Regions from separate parts of the Spiroplasma tabanidicola genome, predicted to be linked through region 1. Evidence: a T-box and tRNA genes for the amino acid it is inferred to sense, from the RefSeq annotation. Region 1 holds a T-box; the other holds one or more tRNA genes.
What was found. A T-box is a leader RNA that pairs with one kind of tRNA and senses whether it is charged. The one in region 1 lies ahead of STABA_RS03280 (valine--tRNA ligase), so its partner is inferred to be a tRNA-Val.
Positions count from the first base shown of each region.

Region 2: it has a tRNA-Val gene. The T-box ahead of STABA_RS03280 (valine--tRNA ligase) is inferred to sense a tRNA for this amino acid. The anticodon was not compared.

Region 1 is NZ_CP046276.1:724,311-736,108, reverse strand. Features, by position in the region: gene STABA_RS03315 (aldo/keto reductase) at 35-856, shown strand; gene STABA_RS03310 (hypothetical protein) at 887-1,285, opposite strand; gene STABA_RS03305 (cation-translocating P-type ATPase) at 1,395-4,340, shown strand; gene STABA_RS03300 (hypothetical protein) at 4,912-5,739, shown strand; gene STABA_RS03295 (hypothetical protein) at 5,933-6,193, shown strand; gene STABA_RS03290 (hypothetical protein) at 6,263-7,147, shown strand; gene STABA_RS03285 (hypothetical protein) at 7,289-8,065, shown strand; T-box leader at 8,616-8,786, shown strand; gene STABA_RS03280 (valine--tRNA ligase) at 8,836-11,481, shown strand; gene STABA_RS03275 (hypothetical protein) at 11,498-11,798, shown strand, end outside.
Region 2 is NZ_CP046276.1:231,674-243,471, reverse strand. Features, by position in the region: gene STABA_RS01145 (GntR family transcriptional regulator) at 1-255, opposite strand, end outside; gene STABA_RS01140 (Cof-type HAD-IIB family hydrolase) at 331-1,167, opposite strand; gene trxA (thioredoxin) at 1,173-1,475, opposite strand; gene STABA_RS01130 (Cof-type HAD-IIB family hydrolase) at 1,491-2,330, opposite strand; tRNA gene STABA_RS01125 (tRNA-Leu) at 2,432-2,516, opposite strand; tRNA gene STABA_RS01120 (tRNA-Lys) at 2,522-2,597, opposite strand; gene STABA_RS01115 (hypothetical protein) at 2,601-2,873, shown strand; tRNA gene STABA_RS01110 (tRNA-Thr) at 3,107-3,182, opposite strand; tRNA gene STABA_RS01105 (tRNA-Val) at 3,191-3,266, opposite strand; tRNA gene STABA_RS01100 (tRNA-Glu) at 3,287-3,362, opposite strand; tRNA gene STABA_RS01095 (tRNA-Asn) at 3,371-3,446, opposite strand; gene STABA_RS01090 (ABC transporter ATP-binding protein) at 3,575-5,383, opposite strand; gene STABA_RS01085 (lipoprotein) at 5,489-6,625, opposite strand; gene STABA_RS01080 (cation-translocating P-type ATPase) at 6,735-9,572, opposite strand; gene STABA_RS01075 (TrkH family potassium uptake protein) at 9,733-11,370, opposite strand; gene STABA_RS01070 (potassium channel family protein) at 11,513-11,798, shown strand, end outside.

The sequences.
Region 1 (11,798 bases):
TTGTTCTAAAATATTTAGTGAATGGAGGAAAAAAATGAGCATTCTAAAAAAAGATATAAAATTCAACAATGGATTGAATATTCCACAAATGGGTCTTGGAACTTATCAGTTAAAAGAAAAAGATGAAATCTTTGAAGCTGTGCAAGCGGCAATTGAAGCAGGGTATCGTCATATTGATACAGCAATGATTTATAAAAACCAAAAAGCAGTAGGGGAAGCTATCAAAAGTACAAGAGTAAAAAGAGAAGACATCTTTATTACTTCAAAAATTTGAAATAGCTCACATGCTTATGAAGATACTAAAAAAGAAATTGATGTAATCTTAAATGAATTAGGTATTGAATATATTGATTTATTATTAATTCATTGACCAACACCAAAAAGACTAGAGTGTTGAAAAGCTTTAGAAGAAGCTGTAATAGAAGGAAAGGTAAAATCAATTGGAGTAAGTAACTTTTTAGTTGAACATTTAGAAGAATTATTGAAAGTTGCAAAAATTAAACCAGTTATTAATCAATTTGAATTGCATCCAGCTTTAACTTGTAAAGAACTTGTAGATTATTGTAAAAAACATGAAATTGTTGTTGAATCATGAGGAACTCTAATTAGAGGAAAATGTTTTGAGGTTGAACAATTAAATCAATTAGCAAAAAAATATAACAAATCAGAAGCACAAATATGTTTAAAGTGAGCTGAATTAAATGATTATGTTATTATTCCAAAATCTTCAAAAAAACAAAGAGTTATAGAAAATGCAAATATTGATGACTTTACTCTTACAAAAGAAGACTTAGATTTGATTGCAACAATCAAAGAACAAAGAGATGGACCAGATCCAAGTAATTTTAACTTTTAGATATTTAAAAAAGCGCAACCATGCGCTTTTTTAAATGTTATTTAAGATAAAATTAAGAATTTTTAAATCACAATTTCCAGATATAAAAAATATATTAAGCATTTTTACAACTTCAGATTCACAAATTTCATCCATTTGTAATCCAACTCCAGCATTATTATAACTTCTTGTAAAATTATTAATTTGATTTTTCATACTACTGCTTTCAATTTCGTTTGCTACTTTTGTTGCTGTAAGTGTTACATTGATATCTTCTTGATCTGGAAAAATTTGAATTGCTTTTCAAAATGCAATTAATGCACGATTTGTTATTATATTAAATTTATTTTCTAAATTTATTCTTGTAGTTTCTATTAATATTTCTTTTGCTTTAACTGTGATTTGATGTTTAAAATAATTAATTGCTTGTTCAATTTGGTTTTTATACATTTTAAACCTCCTTGTATATTTAATAATTTTACAATATTTTTTGTATATTTATTTTCTATTTGATATAATTTTACTAGATTTTTAAGAAATAAAGGGGAATTAAACAAACGTGGATGATTATCTTTCGAAAAGTATAAAAGATATAGCAAATAATTTAAACTCAGATATTAAAAAAGGATTGAATGATATACAAGTTGAAAACAATTTAACTAAATATGGTAAAAATGAACTACCTCAAGGTAAAGTTACACCATGATATTTAGTTTTTTTACATTCCTTATTTGAACCTATTCAAATAATATTAATGGTAGCTGCAATAATTAGTGTTGTTGCTCCTTTAATTGGTACAACTTGAAAAGTGAACTTAGAAGACTTTATCGATTTTATTGTCATTTTTATGATTGTTATTATTGATGCGATTTTAGAAACATTTCAAACATTAAAAGCCAGAAAGTCAATGGATGCTTTAAAAAGTTTGTCAAAACCAAAAGCAATTGTAATAAGAAATGGAAATCAACAAGAAGTTGAAGCATCAAGTTTGGTAGTTGGAGATATTGTTGTTTTAGAAGCGGGAAAATATATTCCTGCAGAAATTAGAATAATTGAAGCGAACGGACTGATGATTGATGAATCAATTTTAACTGGAGAATCAGTTCCTGTTGAAAAAACTTCAAAAGAAATTATAAGTACAAGTATTTTAGCGGAAATGAAAAATATTGGATTTATGTCAACGTTTACAACAGCAGGAAGAGCAATTGGTATTGTTATTAAAGTTGGAGTTGACACTGAAATAGGAAAAATTGCAACTTCAATTAATGAAAATGATGAAGAAGCAACGCCATTAGAAAAAAAATTAGGATTTTTTACAATGATTATTGCATTGTTAAGCTTTTCATTAGGTGTAATCATTTTTATTGCATTATTCTTCTCTGGAGACAGAACTGCATGATCAAACTACTTAATGGTTGCAATTACACTTGCAATTGGAGTTATCCCAGAATGTTTAGCAGCAATTATTTCAGTAACTTTAAGTTTAAGCGCTAGAAGAATGGCTGATGAAAATGTTATTGTCAAAAAACTTAAAGCAGTTGAAACTCTTGGAAGTGTTAATGTAATTTGTACAGATAAAACTGGAACCTTAACTCAAAATAAAATGACAGTAACTAAATTAGTTATGGATAATAAAATATCTGAAGCAAAAGATTATTTAAAACATAAAAAAGATCGTCATTTGGATTTATTTTTAAAAGCCTTAGTTTTATGTAATGACTCAGTTACTGAAGGCGATGAAAGAATTGGGGATCCTACTGAATTAGCATTAGTTGATTTTGCAGAAGTAACCGGTTTAGATGAACAAAAAGCAAGAGAACTTTATTCAAGAGTAAATGAATTACCTTTTGATAGTGAAAGAAAAATGATGACAACTGTCAATAATATTGATGATAAATATAATGTATTTACAAAAGGAGCAATTGATCAATTAATCAAATGTTGTTCAAAAATTATGATTGATAATGTTATTAGAGACATCACAGAAGAAGATAAAGTGGAATTATTAAATATTGCTAAAAAACTTTCAAGAGATGCTTTAAGAGTTTTGGCATTCGCTTATAAAACAATTGATAATCAAAATGAAGATTTAGAATCTGATTTAACTTTATTAGGTGCTGTTGCAATGATTGACCCTGTTAGAGAATCTGCAGTTTCTGCTGTTCGTCAAGCAAAACAAGCTGGTGTTAGAGTTGTTATGATTACAGGAGATCATGCTGTAACTGCTCTTGCAATTGCAAGAGATTTAGAATTAGCACAAGACGAAACTGAAGTTATGAGTTCTGAAAAACTAAATGAAATGGATGATGAACAATTATTTGACATTATTGAACAAATTCGTGTTTTTGCAAGAGTTAATCCAGAACATAAAGTAAGAATAGTTAATGCTTTACAAAAAAGAGGAAACATTACCAGTATGACTGGGGATGGGGTAAATGATGCACCATCACTGGCAAAAGCAGATATTGGTGTTGCAATGGGAATTACAGGAACTGATGTTGCAAAACAAGCAGCTGATGTTATTTTAATTGATGATAACTTTGAAACAATTATTAAAGGTGTAAATGAAGGTAGAAACGTTTATGCAAAAATCAAAAGAGCTATTACTTTTATTCTAGGAGTTAACTTAGCAAACGTTTTATCAATATTTATTCTTTCAACAATAAATACCGTTTCTCCTTTAGAAGCTACAAATATCTTATGAATGAATTTAATAGTTGAATCATGTATTGCTTTAGCGGTTGGTATGGGAAATAATGATCCAAGTTTAATGAAAGTCAAACCAATTAAAGGTAAAAACTCCTTATTTAAAGGAATATGGTTTTCAATGATGAAAATTATCTTCTTTTTAACAATTTGTTCAATAGCTGCATTTTACTTTGGAATGTCGTTTGTTGATGAAAATCATTTAAAAAAAATACTAGATACATTTAAAAATGATCCAGATAATATTGCAAAATATGCAGATTTGGATACTGCGACTTTAGCGAAAGAAGGTTGATTCCAAGTTTATCGAAATCACCCTGAAATACCAATGGGATTAAAAATTGAAATTGGAGATTATGGAAGAACTTCAATTTTTATGACAATCACATGTGCTCCTTGTTTGTTTGCGAATTTTATTAAATTAAGTCAATGACAAACAAGTAAAAAAATCAATTTTGTAACAAATAAACCATTAATTATAGCTTCATTTATTGCAGCAGCATTAAATGCTATTGCTTTATTTGTACCGGGAATTAATAATAATATTTTAAATTTATTAAATACTCAAGAATACTTTGATCATTGATATATGCTTCCAGTTATCTTTGGGTTGGTAATATTACCAACAGTTGGTATCTTGCTTGTTGATGGGGTTGTATTTGTCAGTTATCACTATTTCCCAGATCCTTGAAGAAGAAATCAAAAAATAGTAAAAGAATTTATAGAAGTAGATAAAGCTATTGCTGCAGCTGAAAAAGAAAAAGCAAAATTAAAAAAACAAAAACAACAACAAAAATAATAAAAAATCTGCATAAATAAAATGCAGTTTTTTTATTCTATTAGCAAGTAATTAAAATAAATTTATAATAACACTTCTTTGCACTATACTATATTTAATATTAAATTTATTTATCAAAAATACGAGAGACAAAATTAGTTATATTTATTTCATTTGGATTTATTAGTTTATTGGCAATATTATTATTTGGACGAAACTTAGCTATCATTATTCCTTCTGTAATTGTAGGGTTATTAACGATAACAACTTCAATGTTAAATACTTATTTTATTTAGTAAAGTTTGAAAATCAAAAATGTCCTTAATATTATTGTTTGTTTTACAACTATTGTTATTATTTTGTTTATTGTTTATCCAATAATTGTACCTTTTACAAAAGATACAATTTATATTTATATATCATTTTTGATATTTTCAATATTATATTATGTAACATTATCATTTTCAACTTCTATGAAAGAATAAAAGTAATTCAGTATTAATTGCTTTTATTCTTTATATGGAAATTAGATTTAAAACACTGCTTTTTATATTTATGATATAATAAAAAAAATTTAAAAAAGGATTAATTTATGAATAAAATATACTATAAAAGTAAAATTTGATATTGTTATTTATTTCTAGCATTGTTTTTTTTAAGTTTTCTAATTTGAGGAGTATATGAGTGTTGTTTTCACGAATATTGATACTATGATCAGCCAAAATCTAGAAACTTTGAAGACTTAATGAGCTATATGTCAGTTCATGTTAATATAATGACAATTGTTTGATTATTTTTTCAAATATTTTCATATAATAAAAAACCAGTTGGAGTTACTTCAGAAGGTTTCAAATTTTCTTTAATGAACTGAAATATGATTGTATTTTTAGTTTTTTGAGCAGGTATTATTTATTCTTTAGTTTCTGAAGAAAACATGTTAAGTGCTTATTCAAAAAGTCAAATCGCATGTACAATTGTAACTCACTTTATATGTCCATTAATTTTGTTTATAATATTTCCAATAACATCATGTAAACAAAAATTAAGTTACATAAAATGAATTAAACAAAGAGATATTTATATATCGTGTTTATATCCTGTATGTTATTTATTTTATATTTATATTAGAGGTTTAATTTATTTGCAAGATGATATTCATCTATGGCCTTATGAGTTTTTAGATTTTGAAAAAGAAGATTTATTTTTAACTAATTCTGTACCTTTATATATTTTTATAGTTATAGTGGTTTTTGGAACATGGATTGTTCTACAACATCTTTTATTAATATCTGTTAATAATTTAGGATTTTATCTAAAAAATAAATATCGAGATAGATATGAAGAATTTACAAAAAAAATTTCTACTAAAGTTAAAAATTTAACAAAATCTAAAAGTGCTAAAAAACGACAAGAAATGTAGTATATTTAGAGTTTTTATAGATAAAATTTATTTATAGTATTGATATCATTAATGACAATATTGTATAATATAAAAAAGGAATGATTATAAAGTGGAATTAAAAGTTGACAAATATAAAAAATCCGTTTTAAAAATATTCATAGTTTCAATTTTTCTTTTTATATTATTTTTTATATCAGGAGCAGTCGTGCTTATGTTAAATTGAAAAAACTTTTCTAGTTGGAAGACAGGAATAATAGCGTTATTACTAGTAATTGATATAATGTTATTAATTTCTTCAGTTTGCGGGGCATTGTTTTTAACTAAAAATAAAAACATAAAAGATATAGAGCATTTTAAAGTAAAAAAAGCTCTTGATTTTGGATTGTTTTATTTTAGAGTGTCTTTAAAAATCGATAAAACTATTGAAAATCTATCTAAAATGAATAAATTTGAACAAGAAAATATTAATTAATAAAATATTAATAAACATATATTATTAAAACTATTTAAAAATATGGTCATTATTTTACTAGGGGGATTTATGAAAGTAGCTTTATTGAATAATCAAAAAAAATTTATAAAAAATATTTTAGTATTCAAACCAATAAAATTTGCTTATTTTATTATTGATCAAATATTATTGTTATTAACTGTTTCTTTATTTATTTATGCAATTGCAAAAGGAGTAGCTATAGAAAAAGGAGCAAAATCATGAGAAAGTATAATAATATTAGTTTTAACTTTTTATTTAGTTATAAAGTTTGTTATTATAAATTGATTTGGACTAAATGTATACTTTAAATATATAAAAGTTTTTGAATATTCTTTAAAAGTAGATAAAAATAAAATTAAAGTTGGAAGAGAAGTGGATTACCAACCACTTTGATTCATGACTTGAACAATATGTTCGGTAATCATTACTGCAATCATATGTTTTTATGAAACTCAAAAAATTGGAACGAATACTGATACAGATACATTAATAATGTCAATAATTAATATAGTTTTAAATATTTTATTAGTACCATCATTTATCAACACATTAAGCGCTATTACTACAAGCAAAAAAAATATTCAAAATAACTATTCAAAATTAGTTAAAGATCAATATTATTCAAATGAAAGTTTATTTGAAAATATCGAATGAGGAGATAAACAACTTAATTTAACTTGTAAAAATGTAGAATTAAGCTCAAAAAATGGTATTTTTGTAACTTTAAATAGTGATGATTTAAATTTACAAGAATCAAAAGATATTGGTGAATTAAACAAAAAAATATTAAATTCTTACAAAGATATATGAACAAGTTACTATAATTTATTACAAGAGAGATTAAAAAATAAATTTTCTAAAAGAGCTAGCAAGCAATTGTATTATATTGAAAGAGTATATGATCAAATTTTTTTAGATTTTTATGCAATTTAATAAAAACTAGCATTTAATAGGTATATATAGTAAAATAATTATAATTATGTAGAGAGTGAATATATGAAAGTCTTAAAACAAACGAAATTAAAACTTAAGAATTACTTTAAAAGATATATAAACTTTTTTATATGTTTTTTAATGTTTGTTGTGACACCAGTTTTTGACTTTTTAATAAAAACAAGAACGGACTACTATATCTCTACAGTTTTAAAATTAGTAATTGGTATAACTTTAGCAATATACTTTATTTCTAAATATATTTCTCTTTTAATGCGTTTAGTTGATAAGTTTTTAATTGATCAAAATATTGTAAAATCTTATCTTTGAATTTTTAAAAAAGATAATATGAAAATATTATTTAAAATGGCTTGCTGTTTAGTTCCTTTTTTAGCATTAAGTTCATTTTATATATTTAATATTTCAAGTTATTTCAATAAAAACTTTAATATGAACTTTAGCTACTTTTTCCGCTTTGATAACTGATTAGACTTTAATCAAGGAATAAAAGATAGTTTTATTTCAGATATTTTCCCAGGAATAAAATATTTATTTTCAAATGAGTTTCATTTAACAATTATAGTTATTTCGTTTTTAATATTAATTTCAATATTATTTACATCAATTTTTTGATTTTGTTTAAAAATTTCTATTTTAAGAATTTCTGAAAGAGTTACAAGAAGATTTTTAAAAAATATCAAAATTAAAAAGAATTTATATGAAAATAACGCAAAAGCTTATGCATTATTAATAAATTATAGTCATAATGAAGACTTAATCAAAAATTATCTTGATCAACAAAAAGATGAAGATATAGCTATTGCTAACTATAAAAAATCTATTTTACTAACTACTTTTAAAAAGAGTTCAGAACCACCATATGCACTTGAATTTATCCAAAATACAAGTGTGATTTAATATATTAATTTTTAAGTTTTATTTTTAAATTTAAAAATAATCTTTTAAAATAAAATAAAATTTTAATATACTTAATGTACTTTTATATAATTAAACTCTACAAAGGAGAAAAAAAGAGTGGGAAAACTTAAGATAGGTTTTTTGTTTGTTGGCTTTACTGGCTGTTTAATTGTCGGGATTATTTTAGCTATTTTGTCACATCTAAAATCTATTCATATTTATAAAGGATTTTTATGAGTTCAATTAGGTTTTATAGTCTTTATTTTTCTATTATCTAACTTTGTAATGATCGAACAAATACGTAAAAACAATACTAAAATGGTTACTATCGGGATAATATTTTGTATTGTTCAAGCATTAATAACATATATTATAATTGCGATATGGATTATGTTATTTTACTTTTTTAAAATTAATTCACAAAACTTACTCATTCATACAATATCAAACGTCATTTCATCATTCATATCTATAATAGGGAATGTGTTTGCATTCTTTATAATACCTATATTGTTATGTGATTATTAAAAAGTGTATAATAACATTGCTGTTAAAAATTGTAAGGAGTAAAAATAATTAGTTTTTACAGAGAGTTAGTGGTTGGTGTGAACTAATAAAACTATATTTTGAAGGTTATACAATTCTAAACTTAATACTAATTAAGCGGGTCTATTTAATAGACTAATTAGGATGGTATCGCGGATATTTATTCGTTCCTATTTATTTTTAATAAATAAATAGGAACTTTTTTTATGAAAGGAATCTAGTTTATGAAAAAAGAACTTGATAAAAAATATAATCATTTAATCGTTGAAAAAGATAAGTACAAGTTTTGACTAGAGAATGATTATTTTAAAGCAAATATTCACTCAAAAAAACCACCATATTCAATCGTTATTCCTCCGCCAAATGTAACAGGAAAATTACATCTTGGTCATGCTTGAGACGGAACTTTACAAGATGCTTTGATTAGATATAAAAAATTATCTGGATTTGACACTTTATATCTACCAGGTATGGATCATGCCGGAATAGCAACCCAAGTAAAAGTTGAACAAAGACTAAAAGAACAAAAAATTAGTCGTTTTGAAATTGGAAGAGATGCTTTCGTAAAAAAAGTTTGAGAGTGAAAAGATGAGTATGCTCAAACAATTAGAAATCAATGAGAAAAATTAGGTTTAAGTTTAGATTACAGCTTGGAAAAGTTTACTTATTCTCCTGAGATGAATAAATTAGTAAATAAAGTTTTTGTTGAAATGTATAATAAAGGTTTAATTTATAAAGATAAAAGAATTGTTAATTGAGATCCAGTTCAAAAAACAGCAATCTCAAATATTGAAGTAATTTACAAAGAAACTAAAGGTGGAATGTATCATTTTAAATACTTTTTTGAAAATGATAAACAAAATTATTTAATAATTGCAACCACAAGACCTGAAACTATGTTTGGAGATGCTTGTGTTGTTGTTAATCCAAATGACAAAAGATATCAAAACTATATAGGTAAAAAAGTTATTAACCCAGTAAATAATCAACTTATTCCAATTATAGCTGATGAGTATGTTGATGTTGAGTTTGGAACAGGAGTTATGAAATGTACTCCGGCACATGACCCAAACGATTATATTATTGGAAAAAAGTATAATTTAGACCAAATTATTTGTATGAATATTGATGGAACTATGAATGAAAAATCTTTAGAATTCAAAGGTTTAGATAGATTTGAAGCAAGAAAACAACTTGTTGAAAAAATGCAAAAACTTGATTTATTAATAAAAAAAGAAGAAATAGATCATCAAGTGGGATATTCTGAAAGAAGTAATGCCGTTGTTGAACCATATTTATCAGAGCAATGATTTGTGAAAATGGATACATTAGCAAAACAAGTTTTAGATTTACAAAAAAGTGATAATAAAATCAACTTTTATCCAAAAAGATTTGATGATGTTTTAAATAAATGAATGGAAAATATTAATGATTGAACAATTTCTAGACAATTATGATGAGGACATCAAATTCCTGCATGATATAACAAAAACACTAATGAAATTTATGTGGGAGAACAAGCTCCAAAAGATATTGAAAATTGATTTCAAGATGAAGATGTTTTAGATACATGATTTTCATCAGCGTTATGACCATTTGCAACACTAAATTGAAACGGAAAAAATAATTCAAAATTATTTGAAAGATATTTTCCGACTAATGTTCTGGTAACTGGATATGATATTATTTTCTTTTGAGTTGCAAGAATGGTATTTAGTTCTTTAGAATTTACTAAAAATAAACCCTTTGAAGATTGTTTGTTACATGGTTTAATTAGAGATGAACAAGGAAGAAAAATGTCAAAATCATTAGGAAATGGTGTTGATCCGATGCAAGTTGTACAAGACTTTGGAGCAGATTCTATGCGTTACTTTTTATTGACAAATTCTTCTCCTGGGCAAGATTTAAGATATAGTGAAGAAAAATTAAGAGCCAGTTGAAACTTTGTAAATAAAATTTGAAATGCATCAAGATTTGTTATGCTAAATATTGATAAAGTCCCTGATAAAAAAGAGTTAGATAAAATCATATCAAACTTACAAGAAAGTAACAATATCGCTGATAAATGAATTTTAAATAAACTTTCAATAACTCAAAAAGAATTTTTTATTGCTTTTGATAAATATGAGTTCACACTTGCTGGAAAAATACTTTATAATTTTATTTGAGATGATTTTTGTAATTGATATTTAGAATTATCAAAAGCAGAAATAAACTCAAATGATATAAATGCCAAAAACATTACACTAGCAGTTTTGGGATTTACTTTAAAACAAATATTACTACTTTTACATCCTTTAATGCCGTTTGTTAGTGAAGAAATATATCAATTACTAGATCTAAAAACATCAATTTTAGAAGAATATTATGAAATAAATGAATTTAATTATGAAATTGAAGGTTTTGAAAGTCTAGTTATAGAATCTATTAAAAAAATTAGAGAATTTAGATTAAATCAAGAATTAAAAAATGAATTACATTTAACATTTAACTTAAATTATCATAATTCAAAATATAAAAATATAGCAAAATCAATGATAAATGATTTGAATAAATTTTTAAAAACGCTTGTTAATTCCGCAATAGAATTAAAAGAAATAGGCGAAGAATTTACTAGTGTTCCAATTGGAGATTGTTTTTTAGAAATTGCAAATGCTGATTTTATTGATAATGAAAAACAAATAATTAAATTAGAAGAAACTAAAGTTAAGTTAGAAAAAGAGATTGAAAGATCTGAAAAAATTTTAATTAATAAAAACTTTCTAGAAAAAGCTGATGTTAAAAAAATAGAATTAGAAAAACATAAAGCAAAAGATTATAAAACTCAATATAATTTAATTATAGAAAAACTTAATAAGTTAAAAAACTAAAAAAAGAGGGAATTAAATGCTAAAAAAAATAATCTGGTTATCATCATTTACTTTGATATGTTCAACTTCTTTTTTAACAACTTCATGTCAGTTAGGTATGTTTGTAGGATATGATATTCCTTTACAACCAAAAGATGAAGATGAAGTGAAAGCTAAATTGAACGATATACAAAATGAAAAAGAAAAACTAGAAAATCTAACAGAAGTTCATGATTTTGCAAATTTCGTTCAAGCTATATCAGAACAAGAAAATGAAAATGATAAAGAAGTAGAAAAGAATTTTAGATTGAACGATGATGTTCAAAGTTATATTAAAA
Region 2 (11,798 bases), 490 kb from region 1:
AGTATTATCAAATAACTCACCAAAGCAAAATAAAACATTACTTTTAATTTTATTACCTAAAAAATATCCTTCACCTTGTTTTGAAAAAGCAATGTTTAATTGTTGTAAATGTTTAAAAGCTTCTCTAATCGGTTGTTTAGAAAATTTAAATTTTGTAATTAGTTGTGCTTCAGAAGGAAACTTTTCCCCATTTTTTACTTTTCCATCATTAATTAAAGAAATTAAATGATTTATAACTATTTGCTTTTTTTTCATATATTCACCTTTTATATCTATTTTTATTATAAAGAATTATCAAATGAAGTAAAAAAAAATAACTTTTATAAAAAGTTATTTTTCGCTTTCAATACTTTTTAAATATTCGTTTAATGCTTTTGCAACTCCTGATTTTTTATGATGTCCTGTAATTTGAGTAGCAATTTTTTTGATATGTTTTGATGCGTTTTTCATAGCAACACTAAGTCCAACTCACTCCATTGCTTTTTTATCATTATCACCATCACCAAAGTACATTATTTCATCAGCGGTTATATTTTCAACTTTTGCTATGTCTTGAAGCGCAAATATTTTATCAACTCCATTAGGATTAATTTCAATATTTGCAGTATTTCCAGAAACATAACTTCATGAAAACATTTCATAATTTTTTTGACTTAAAGTCTCTTTGCATTTTTCAATAAGTTTTTTCTTACCATAAACTATTATTTTGTATGCTTTTTGATCCATCTCATCTTTTGTATAAACTTTTATCTTTCGATGTGATATTTTTTTCATAAATCAGATGAATGCACCTTTATTTTTTATCACATAAGCAACTTTAATATCTTGCGAATAAGAAAAACAATTTAACTTGTTATCTAAAGCACTATTGTATATATATTTAACATCATCAATATCAAATAAAGTTTCTTTTATTAAAACTGGTTTTTTATTTTTATCATATTTATAAATAGCTCCACCATTCATGGTTACAACATATTCTAATGATTCATTTATTCCAATTTCTTTTGCGATTTTATCTACTCTATTAAAAGCTCTACCTGAAGCAATACAAAACTTTATTCCCTTTTTCCTTGCTTCATTAATAGCTGCAATATTTTTTTTAGAAACTCTTTTGTTTTTTCCTAATAATGTTCCATCAATATCTAATGCGATTAATTTAATCATAATAATTATTTAGCAAAATCTAATAATGCATCTTTACCTAAAGAACCAACGTTTCTGTTTGTTTCGTTACCATTTTCAAATTTCACAACTGTTGGGATTGATTTAATTTCATATTTATCTGCAACTTCTCTTAATTCATCAACATTAACTTTTATAAAGTTTGAGTTTGATGCTTCTTGTGATACTTGATCGAATAATGGTGCAAACATTTTACATGGTCCACATCAATCTGCATAGAAATCTACAACTGTATTTGGTTTTGCTATTTCTGAGTAAAATTCCTCAGCTGAACTTATAATTTTTGCCATAATATATTCTCCTTCTTATAAAATATGTTCTTCAATAAACTTTGCAACTCCATCTTCATCATTGGATAAAGTGACAAATTTTGCAATACCTTTAATATCATCAATAGCATTTGCCATTGCAATAGGATATTGTACAACTTTAAACATAGGGATATCATTTACACTATCTCCAAAACAAAATGTTGAACAATTTGTTTGATTATAGCCAAGATGATTCAAAATATACTCTATTGCCTCACCTTTATTGATTCCCTTTGCACAAAGTTCATATACTCTACGAGTATATTGAGTAATTTGCAATTCTGGTTCTATAAAACTAAAGTCTTTATATAATTGGTTACGATCATAATCATTTGCATTTTCATCTAAAATGATTGTTAAATGATTAATTGCTGATTCAATCTCTACTAAGTCTTTAACTATTTTATAATCAACTTTCATAATATCGCTTCAGTATCTAGAATCTTCCCCAGCTCCATATACATAAGTAATATCATCTGCAAAATAATGAACTTTGTACTTTCCAATTTTACCATAAGTTTGGTTAAAAACTTTTTCTATCATTTCTCTTGAAATAACACTTTTTCTTATATATGAATTTATTTTAAAATCATAAATGTGAGTTCCATTATTCGCAACAGCTATTCCACCTAACTTATCTAATCCTAAATAAATAGCTTGTTGAAAAATAGCATCTTTTGTACTTCTTGCTGTTATAGGAATTATATAATGACCATTTTTATATAATTTTTTAACAACATCAATTGTAGTTTGACTAAACAAGTGATTAGACATTAAAGAAGTACCATCAAGATCTATAAAAATTATTACTTTTTCTTTATTTATGTTTTTCATACAAAACCACCTTGCTATATATTAAAACACTTTTATGAAGTATTTTAATATTTTATTTAAAAAAAATCTCTTGTGAAACAAGAGATTTTTGCTTTCCTACATGGTCCGGGATAAGGGACTTGAACCCCCACGTGTTACCACGCCAGATCCTAAGTCTGGTGCGTCTGCCAATTCCGCCAATCCCGGATGGATGGTGTCCCGTATAAGACTCGAACTTATGACCCACTGGTTAAAAGCCAGTTGCTCTACCGACTGAGCTAACGAGACAATTTGCAACAAAATTATAATATCACAAAAATATTTAGTTTCTATAAATTTTCTCTATTATCTTTAATAATTAAAGAACTACCTACTATTAATACAATTGCTGAAATTGTATTTGGAAGTCAAAATATTCAAGTCAATAAGAAAAAAGATACTATTATAACTTGAATTGAAAAAACAAGCGCAAGTATTGATCCAATATATCCAAGAGATAATCTTCTTCAAATTAAAATAATGCAAGTAAAAGCAATAACTCAAATCAATAAAATGACAACATAAGTAATAGTAAATACATATCCTTGTACAGTGTATCTATTTAAATTTATAGCAATTGGTTTCCAAAAAAATAAAACTAAAAAATTAATAAAAAAAGATAAACAACTTCCTATAGATATGAGAATTAATCTACTATTTTTTATCATTGTATGCATTATTTTTTCCTCATAGTTTCTACAAATATTTTACACAAAAAAACAATCTCCACAAAATGAGATTGTCTATATTTTCTGTACTGGTGCTGATGATAGGACTTGAACCTACAACCTACTGATTACAAGTCAGTTGCTCTGCCAATTGAGCCACATCAGCATAATAAATGGTGGAGTGCGACGGGCTCGAACCGCCGACCGCCTGCTTGTAAGGCAGGAGCTCTCCCAACTGAGCTAGCACTCCACAAATAAAATACAATAAAATGGTAGCCTGTACGGGGATCGAACCCGTGTATGCACGGATGAAAACCGTGTGTGTTCACCGCTTCACCAACAGGCCATAAAAAATGGCGGCTTTTGCAGGACTCGAACCTGCGACCAACCGGTTAACAGCCGGTTGCTCTACCAACTGAGCTAAAAAGCCAGATACATAAAAACTACTTATTCATAATAGCATAGAAGTTATTACAATTACAAGAAATTTTTTATTTTTTTTAAATATTTTTAAATAAAAAAATGACTCATATTAAAAGTCATTTATAAATGTATTTGTTATTTCAATAAGCCGGCATTGTACAACTTTTGAAATTTTCCGGGTTGTTTTTTTAGTTCATCAAAAGTTCCTATTTCCAAAATTCCTACTTTTCTGTCTAAAACTATAACTTTATCTACTTTTTTAATTGTTGATAAACGATGAGCAATAACAATTGTTGTTCTATTTTGTATCAATTCATCTAAATCTTTTTGTATTTCTTTTTCAATTATATTATCTAATGCACTTGTTGCTTCATCTAAAATCAATAGGTCAGGATTTTTTAAAAATAGTCTTGCAATTACAAGTCTTTGTTTTTGACCTCCTGACAGCATCAATCCTCTTTCTCCTAATAAAGTTTCATAATTTTCTTTTAAACTCATTACATATTCATGTAATTGTGATTTTTTAGCTGCTTCATATACTTCTTCTTTTGTTTTATTAGGAACACTATAAGTAATATTATCCATAAAAGTTCCATACAAAATTTGAGGTTCTTGTTCAACATATCCAACATGTGATAAATAGTTTGATAGATCCAAATCTTTTATATCAATATCATTTACTAAAACTTTTCCTGTTGTTGCATCATAAAATCTTAAAAGCATTTTTGCTATTGTAGATTTTCCTACACCAGTTTCTCCAACAATAGCATAACTTTTTCCTTTTTCAAACTCAAAATTAAAAGTAGATAACACATTAATATGAGGTTCTTCAGGATAATTAAATGTAACATTTTCAAACTTAATATTATTAATAGATTCAATTTTAATAGGATTCTCATTAAATAAAATAATTGATTTTCTTTTTAATATATCATTAACTCTTGTTGCACAATTTGAGCTAATAGCCATCCCTCTTAGCGATGAAGTTAAAGACATTAAATTAGAGACCAAGCTTCCTGTTGCACTTAACATAGTTACACATAGAGTTGATAGTGCAAATGGTGTCATAGTTTTGTTATATACAAAAATACAAACTATTAACATAATCATCGGTAAAAAAGAGCTTAAAACACTATTAAATAATTGAAATGCAGATTGCATAGCAACAGAACTTTTTTGTTTTCTTGCTAATTCCTTATTCAATTCTTTATTTCTATTTACTTCAAACATTTCTGTTCCAGAAGATTTAACAAGTCTTATATTCATGATTCTATCTGTCATATCTGCATTAACTTTTCTTTTTTCATCCATTGCTCCAATTAAAAATTGACGATATCTAAAAAACATAAAAATTATTACTACTACAAATAAGAAAAATAAACCAATTAATACACCAGTTAAAAGAGATGATAAATTTATTAAAATAAAACTTGTTACAATTAATCCTCATAACATTGAAAGTCAATTTGTAAAAAAGTTGTTAAATCCATCTCCAACAAACTGAGTATCACTTATAACTCTTGTCATAACAGATCCAATTTGTCTTTTTGAATAATAACTAATGTCAACTTCTATTAAATGTTTCAAAACTTTTTTTCTTAAAGCAATTTCAGATTTTCTTGAAAAAATTCCTGCTAAAAAACTAGAAAAAAACTGTACAAAAGTAAATAAACCTAATAATATTATTCCTGCATAAATTCATTCTTCATATGTAAATTCAAACATAAAAAAAGGACTTGTTTTAACATTTTTATCAACTAAAGTACTAAATAATCCTTTTACAATCAAAGGAAAAGCGGCTGCTAAAATAGAATTTAAAATAGTAAACAAAACAAAACTAAAAAAAATTATAGGATGTCTTTTGATACTAGAACCTACAAGTTTAAATACTGTTAAAAATTTAGAAAAAGTAAATGCTCTTTCATTCAATACCTTTTTTTTCATTGTTTCATTCCATTTATTTATATCAAATATATATTAGCAAAAAGAAAATGAAATTTTAAACCACATTAAAATAAAAAATTGGTTTTGTAAACCAATTTTATTATTTTATGCTAACAAAAACATGTTATTTACATAATTATTTGTAATCATTGATCCTGTGCTTGTTTTATTGTCTTCTGCTCATTTAACAATAATGTCAGCCAATGGTGTCGCAATTTTATCAGCAATTGGAGCTATAACAAATTTATTGAAAATATATTCTGCTCCAGGTACTTTCAATAATGCTTTAATTGCAGGAATTAATGTTAATGCACTTTCTGCAAATCCTTGCATTAGGCCAGATAATACATCTGCTAATCAATCTTTTCCATTAGTTAAAACTAATTGTTGGATGAATAATTTTATTTTATAGATTCCTAAAGAAATATTGTTTTTAGCTTTTGATAATCAGCTGTCTGATGCTTTAGCATTAGCATTTGCAACTTCAGCATCAGTGGAATTATCTTTTAATTTTTTAACATCTAATGCTATATCATCTGATTCATCTTTGTCGCTTGCATCATAACCATTGTTATTAACATCAATCATTAATCTAAAATGAATTTTTCAACCTGTTAATCCCTTATAATCTAAATTCATTTCAGATATATATGTATTTTCTGGAATTTTCATATCAAATGTTAAATTCATTCAATCTTGAAGTTTTGTTGCTAATGCATCATATTCTTCTTTTTTATTTTTTTCACTTTTAGTTGAAGTATTGTATGCATTTTCTATTTTAACATTGCCACTTGAATTAGCTCCGGCAGCATCAAACGCTGTTTTCATACCATCCATAAATGATTTTGTTACATAATAGTTATTAAATGCTTTTTGAAAGTTTTTTTCAACATCATTTAAATCACTTTTGTCTTTAACTTCAGTTTGAGTTTGTCTTAATGCTTTTAATATTTCTGCATTATTTTCTGATGTAAAAATATCTTTATATTGTTTGTTGTTAAAACTTATTTTACCGCTAACATCACCTGGTAATTTAAAATTAATTACTAAATTACCGTTTGTTTTAGGTACATAGTCCCCTTCACCTTTAAATATATCATAAACTGTTTTTGCAGACTCTAATGACTTTTGTCTAGTTGTAAAATCTAAAGTAGCAGTTTTATCTCCACCACAAGCTATTACAGCACTTGTAGAAGATACTATTAATCCAGCTGCTCCTAATAATCCTAAAATTTTTCTCATTTGTGTTTTTCTCCTTTAACACTAATGAGTTTACTATATACACTTATTTAATGCAACACTATAAGTGTTAAAACTAAAAAAAGTTAAACCTAAAAATAGTTTTAACTTTTTAAAGTTCTTTATTAATTGTTTGTTGTTTTGATAAGTTTTTTTTCATGTTTGATGTTGTTTTTAATACAATCAGATTTACTAAATATATGCAAATTGGGGTTAACAAAGTATTAATTATAAATATTACTGCTAAAATTGCAGGTAATTTATGAGTTTTAAAATCAAAAAACTCGTTTAATCCTTCAAATGGAAGCATTGTTAAAGTTGTTAAAGTTAGTGCTATACACATCAAAATTATCAATCATTTATTTGGTTTATATTTATCAATAATTGTTTCTCCATTATCATTTTTAATAGGTAAAAATCTATTATTAAATAAAATTGCATAAAATATTGGAGAATTCATTATACAAATATAAGATCCAGCCTTAGCATAACCTGAAGCTAACTTTTGCAATTCTTCTTTTGAACTTGCTAAATCTGAATGCATTACATATATATCTGCAATTGAGTAGTTTAAAACAGCAAATAGTGTATTAAATAATGTTGTTAAACAAATCTGAGTAATAATACCTTTTAGCAAACTCTCTTTTTTATGAGTTGGAGGAGGATTTAACATAACTCCTTTTCTTTCTCTTTGCATTCCAATTGGAATTGCAACAATTGTTTCTACTACAAAAATATGAAATAAAATGTTTACTGAGTTTAATGCAAGTTGTCCAAAAATCCCTAATACAATTAAAATAGTTAAAACCTGACTGATATTTGCTGCAACTAAAAATGAAATTGAATATTTGATTTTCTCATAAACATTTCTTCCTGAGTTTATACCTGAAATGATTGATTTAAAATTATCATCAGTTAGAATTACATCACTTACTTTTTTAGAAACCTCAGTTCCTGTTATACCCATTGCTATTCCAACATCAGCTTTTACTAAACTTGGAGAATCATTTACTCCGTCACCAGTCATAGCAACAATGTTATTTTGACTTTGAAGCAAGTCAACAATTAAAGCTTTATGTTCTGGATTAACTCTTGCAAATACATTTGTTGATTTTAATTTTTCAATCAATTCTTCATTACTTAGAGATTCAATTTCAGCTCCTGTGATTACATCATTGTATTGTTCATCTGTAATTCCTAATCTTGAAGCTATTTCAAAAGCAGTAACTTTGTGGTCTCCTGTAATCATAATTACTCTAATTCCAGCATTATGAGCATCTTCAATAGAATATTTAACTTCTTCTCTTGGCGGATCAATAATTGCAACCAATCCCATAAAAACAAGTTTGTCTTCATATTGATAATCTTGTTCTAAATCAATTTCATCTAAATCTTTTTTTGCAAATCCTAAAGTTCTCATTCCTTTTTTTGCAAATACTAAAAGTTGTTCTTTAATATTTTCTATATCTTGATCTGTAATTGGTCTTACAATATCATTATCTACAATATGTTTACAATGAGGAATTAAATAATCCATTGCCCCTTTTGTATAGGCTACATATTTTCCATCAGGTCCATCAACTTGATTAACTGTTGACATAACTTTTCTTTTAGAATCAAAAGGAATTTCATCAACTCTTTTATACTTTCTTCTCATTGCTTGATAATTGATTTTATTATCCATTAATAATCCAACTAATGCTAAATCAGTTGCATTACCAATTTTTTCGCCTTTTTTATTTATAACTCCATCATTACATAAAGCCATACATCTTACTAAAGGATCTTCTTGTAGTTCTATTTCTTTAGCTTTATATTCTTTACCACTCATATACAAGCTATCAACAAACATTTTGTTTTGAGTTAAAGTACCTGTTTTATCTGAACAAATTACATTAACATTTCCTAAAGTTTCAATTGATTTTGGTTTTTTAATCATTACATTTTTTCTTGCCATTTTTTTTGTTGCAATAAACAAGCAAATTTTAACAATGATTGTTAATGATTCTGGAATAATACTGATAGCAGAAGATACAGCAACAAGTAATAATTTATAAATGCTTTCTCCTATTTTTTCATTATTAACGTATGCAATTCCAAAAATTATTGCTCCAAGAATAACTGAAGCTAAACCTATTATTAAAGTTAATTTAGAAACTTTATGTTCTAAAGGTGTTTTTTGTTTTTTAGTTTCACTTATCTTTGTTGCGATTTTTCCTATTTCTGATTCTCTACCTGTATTAAAAACAACTCCAACCATTTTACCTTCAACAACAAGTGTTGACATAAAAGCAATATTTTTTTGATCTCCTAAAACTAAATGTTGTTCTTCAATTACTTCATCAACTTTTTCTACAGCTTCATTTTCTCCTGTTAAAGCAGACTCATCAACTTTCAACATTTGATTATCAATAATTCTTGAATCAGCAGGAACAAAATCTCCTGATTTTGTATAGATAATATCACCAGGAACTAGTTCTTCAATATTAATTCTTGTTTGTTTTCCATCTCTTAATACAACGGCTTCTAATACATTGTTTTTTATAGCTTCTTTTTGGTTAAGTGATTTTCATTCTTGTAATGTTGCTATAATTGAATTTGTTAAAATAATCACTGCAATAATAATAAGCCCAGCAATATCAGGTGCTTCTAAAGTATTTATTAAACCTATTATTAATGATGCAATTCCTGCAATTGCCATCATTATACATAAAGGATCTAAAAAACTTTTAAAAAATATTGCAAAGATATTTGGTTTTTTAGGTTTTGGTAATGTATTTCTACCAAACTCTTCCAAACGTTTTGCTGCCTCTTGAGTTGTTAAACCAGATTTTTGATTTGTTTTTAATATTTTTAGTATTCTTTCATTGGACAATGCATGTCATTTTTTTGAATATTTATCAAGTTCTTGTGAAAACGACAAATCTTGAACATTTTGATTTTCTTGCATAAATTTTTCCCCTTGTGAAAATACTCTTAAACAATATCATACAACTTTAAAATATACTTGCAACTAAAAAGGGTTTTTCATTACTTGAAAAACCCTTTAAATAATACCTTATATAGCTTTTTTAATAAATTGAAACTTTTTTTCAAATCTAAGAATTTTCTTATCCTATTGTTACTTCTTCTTCTAAATATCCAAAGTTTTGTTTGTTTTTTGGTTTTACAAAAGCAAGCAAAGTATTTGAAATACCTAATTGTCCAATAAACATAGTTAAAACAAGCATAATTTTACTTACAACTCCCATTGCTAAAATTTCACTATTTGCAAATGGCTGGAAACCAACCGTTCCAAATGCACTTGAAACATATACAATTAATTGAATAATTGTATATTCAGTATCATCAGTATTCATGTTTCTGTCATATAACATTTTATTTGAATCAAGATAAACTACAAAAATACTAAAAACTACAATAAAAAATGATAAAAATATAACCGCAAAACTTCTTCTTACAGTTTCATCTGGCACTTTTTTCTTAAATGCTTCAACAGAATGTTTATTTCTAATAATTGAAATAATAGCAATTAAACATATTGCAAATGTTGTTGTTCTAATCCCTCCAGCTGTAGAAGAAGGAGCAGCGCCAATAAACATCCAAATTGCCATAACAAATTTTGATCCAGCAGTGAAGTTATTAATATCTACTGTTGAAAACCCAGCGTTACGACAGGAAGTTACGTTAAAAATAATATCAAAAACTCATTGATAAGTTTTTTGTTTTTCATAAACCCCCTCAGTTTCGGTTGGACGATACATAATTTTGCTTTTTTCAACCGTCAATACTTCTGAAAGAATAACTAGGGTTGGACCTACAACTAATAAGATAGTATAAAAAACGAAATTTAGTTTTGTAAATAACGAAAATTTTACTTTTTTACCTTCTTTTCTTGCTTTAATTTTTCTTTTTATATCATGATAAGTAGGATAACCAAGACCACCAATTATTCATTGCAGCATAAAAATAACTTGCAATACATATCCTCTATTATTTCCTTGATTATAAGGTTGTAATGAAGAATTTGAAATAATATCAAACCCAGCATTATTTACCGCACTAACAGAATGAAAAATTGAAGCTCATAATGATCTTGAGAAATTATGATATGAATCTGTTACATCAAAACTTGTATTTACAGGACTTGTATCAGTTAATGGTGTCAAATAAAATCCAAAAAATAATACTCCCGTTCCTGCTATTTCAATAAAAGTTAAAAATAAAAATGCATCACGAATCATTTCAACAGTATTTGCAACCGTTCCAGTTCCTCTTTCACTTTTTGCAACATGTTGATCATCAAGTGAAATTTTTCGATTTAACAATGCCAAAATAACCAATTTAATTGTTAACAATCCTATTCCACCGATTTTTATCATTACTAATATTAAAATTTGTCCAAATAAACTATATTGTGTGTTTGTTTGTAATATTGTTATTCCAGTGTCAGAAATTGCACTTGAAGCAGTAAACATTCCAGTTATAAAATTTCATTCTGATTCTCTATCATTTACAATACCAGGAATAGATAATAAAAAACCTCCAATTATGATTGCAGATAAATAACCAATTATGATTTTTCCACTTATTTTTGAAAATGGTCATCATGATTTTAGTTTTTGAAAAGTAGTTTTTTTTGCAATATCTTTTTGAATTTTTTTCTTATGTGAAGCAAGCTTTTTATTTTCCTTATTTTGCAATTTTAAACTTTTTTTATCGTGTTTTTTTTCCAACAAATTATCCATTTTCAACTGCTCCTAGCATTAAACTTTTATAATTATACAACAACTTTATTTTATAAATCAAAAATATGTCTTATTTAAATTGATAAGTTAAGTTAATGAGTTGTATAATAAACAAAGTTAGAAAGTTAAGAGGCTTTAAAAAATGGCTAAAAAGAAAAGTTTTGCAATTATAGGAGCTAGTTTTTTTGGACTATCTGTTGCTCAAACATTAGATGAAAAAAAACAATATATTAAAATATTTGATATTAATGAAGAAAAACTTAATTTATACGCAGCAGATTTTGAATCAGCAGAAGCAATAGTTTTAGATACAACAAATAAAAGTGCTTTAGAAAGAAATGGAATTGCTCAATTTGACTGTGTTATCGTTAGTTTAAGATCAAGCATGGAAGCATCAATTATTACGGTTTTAAACTTAATTGACTTAG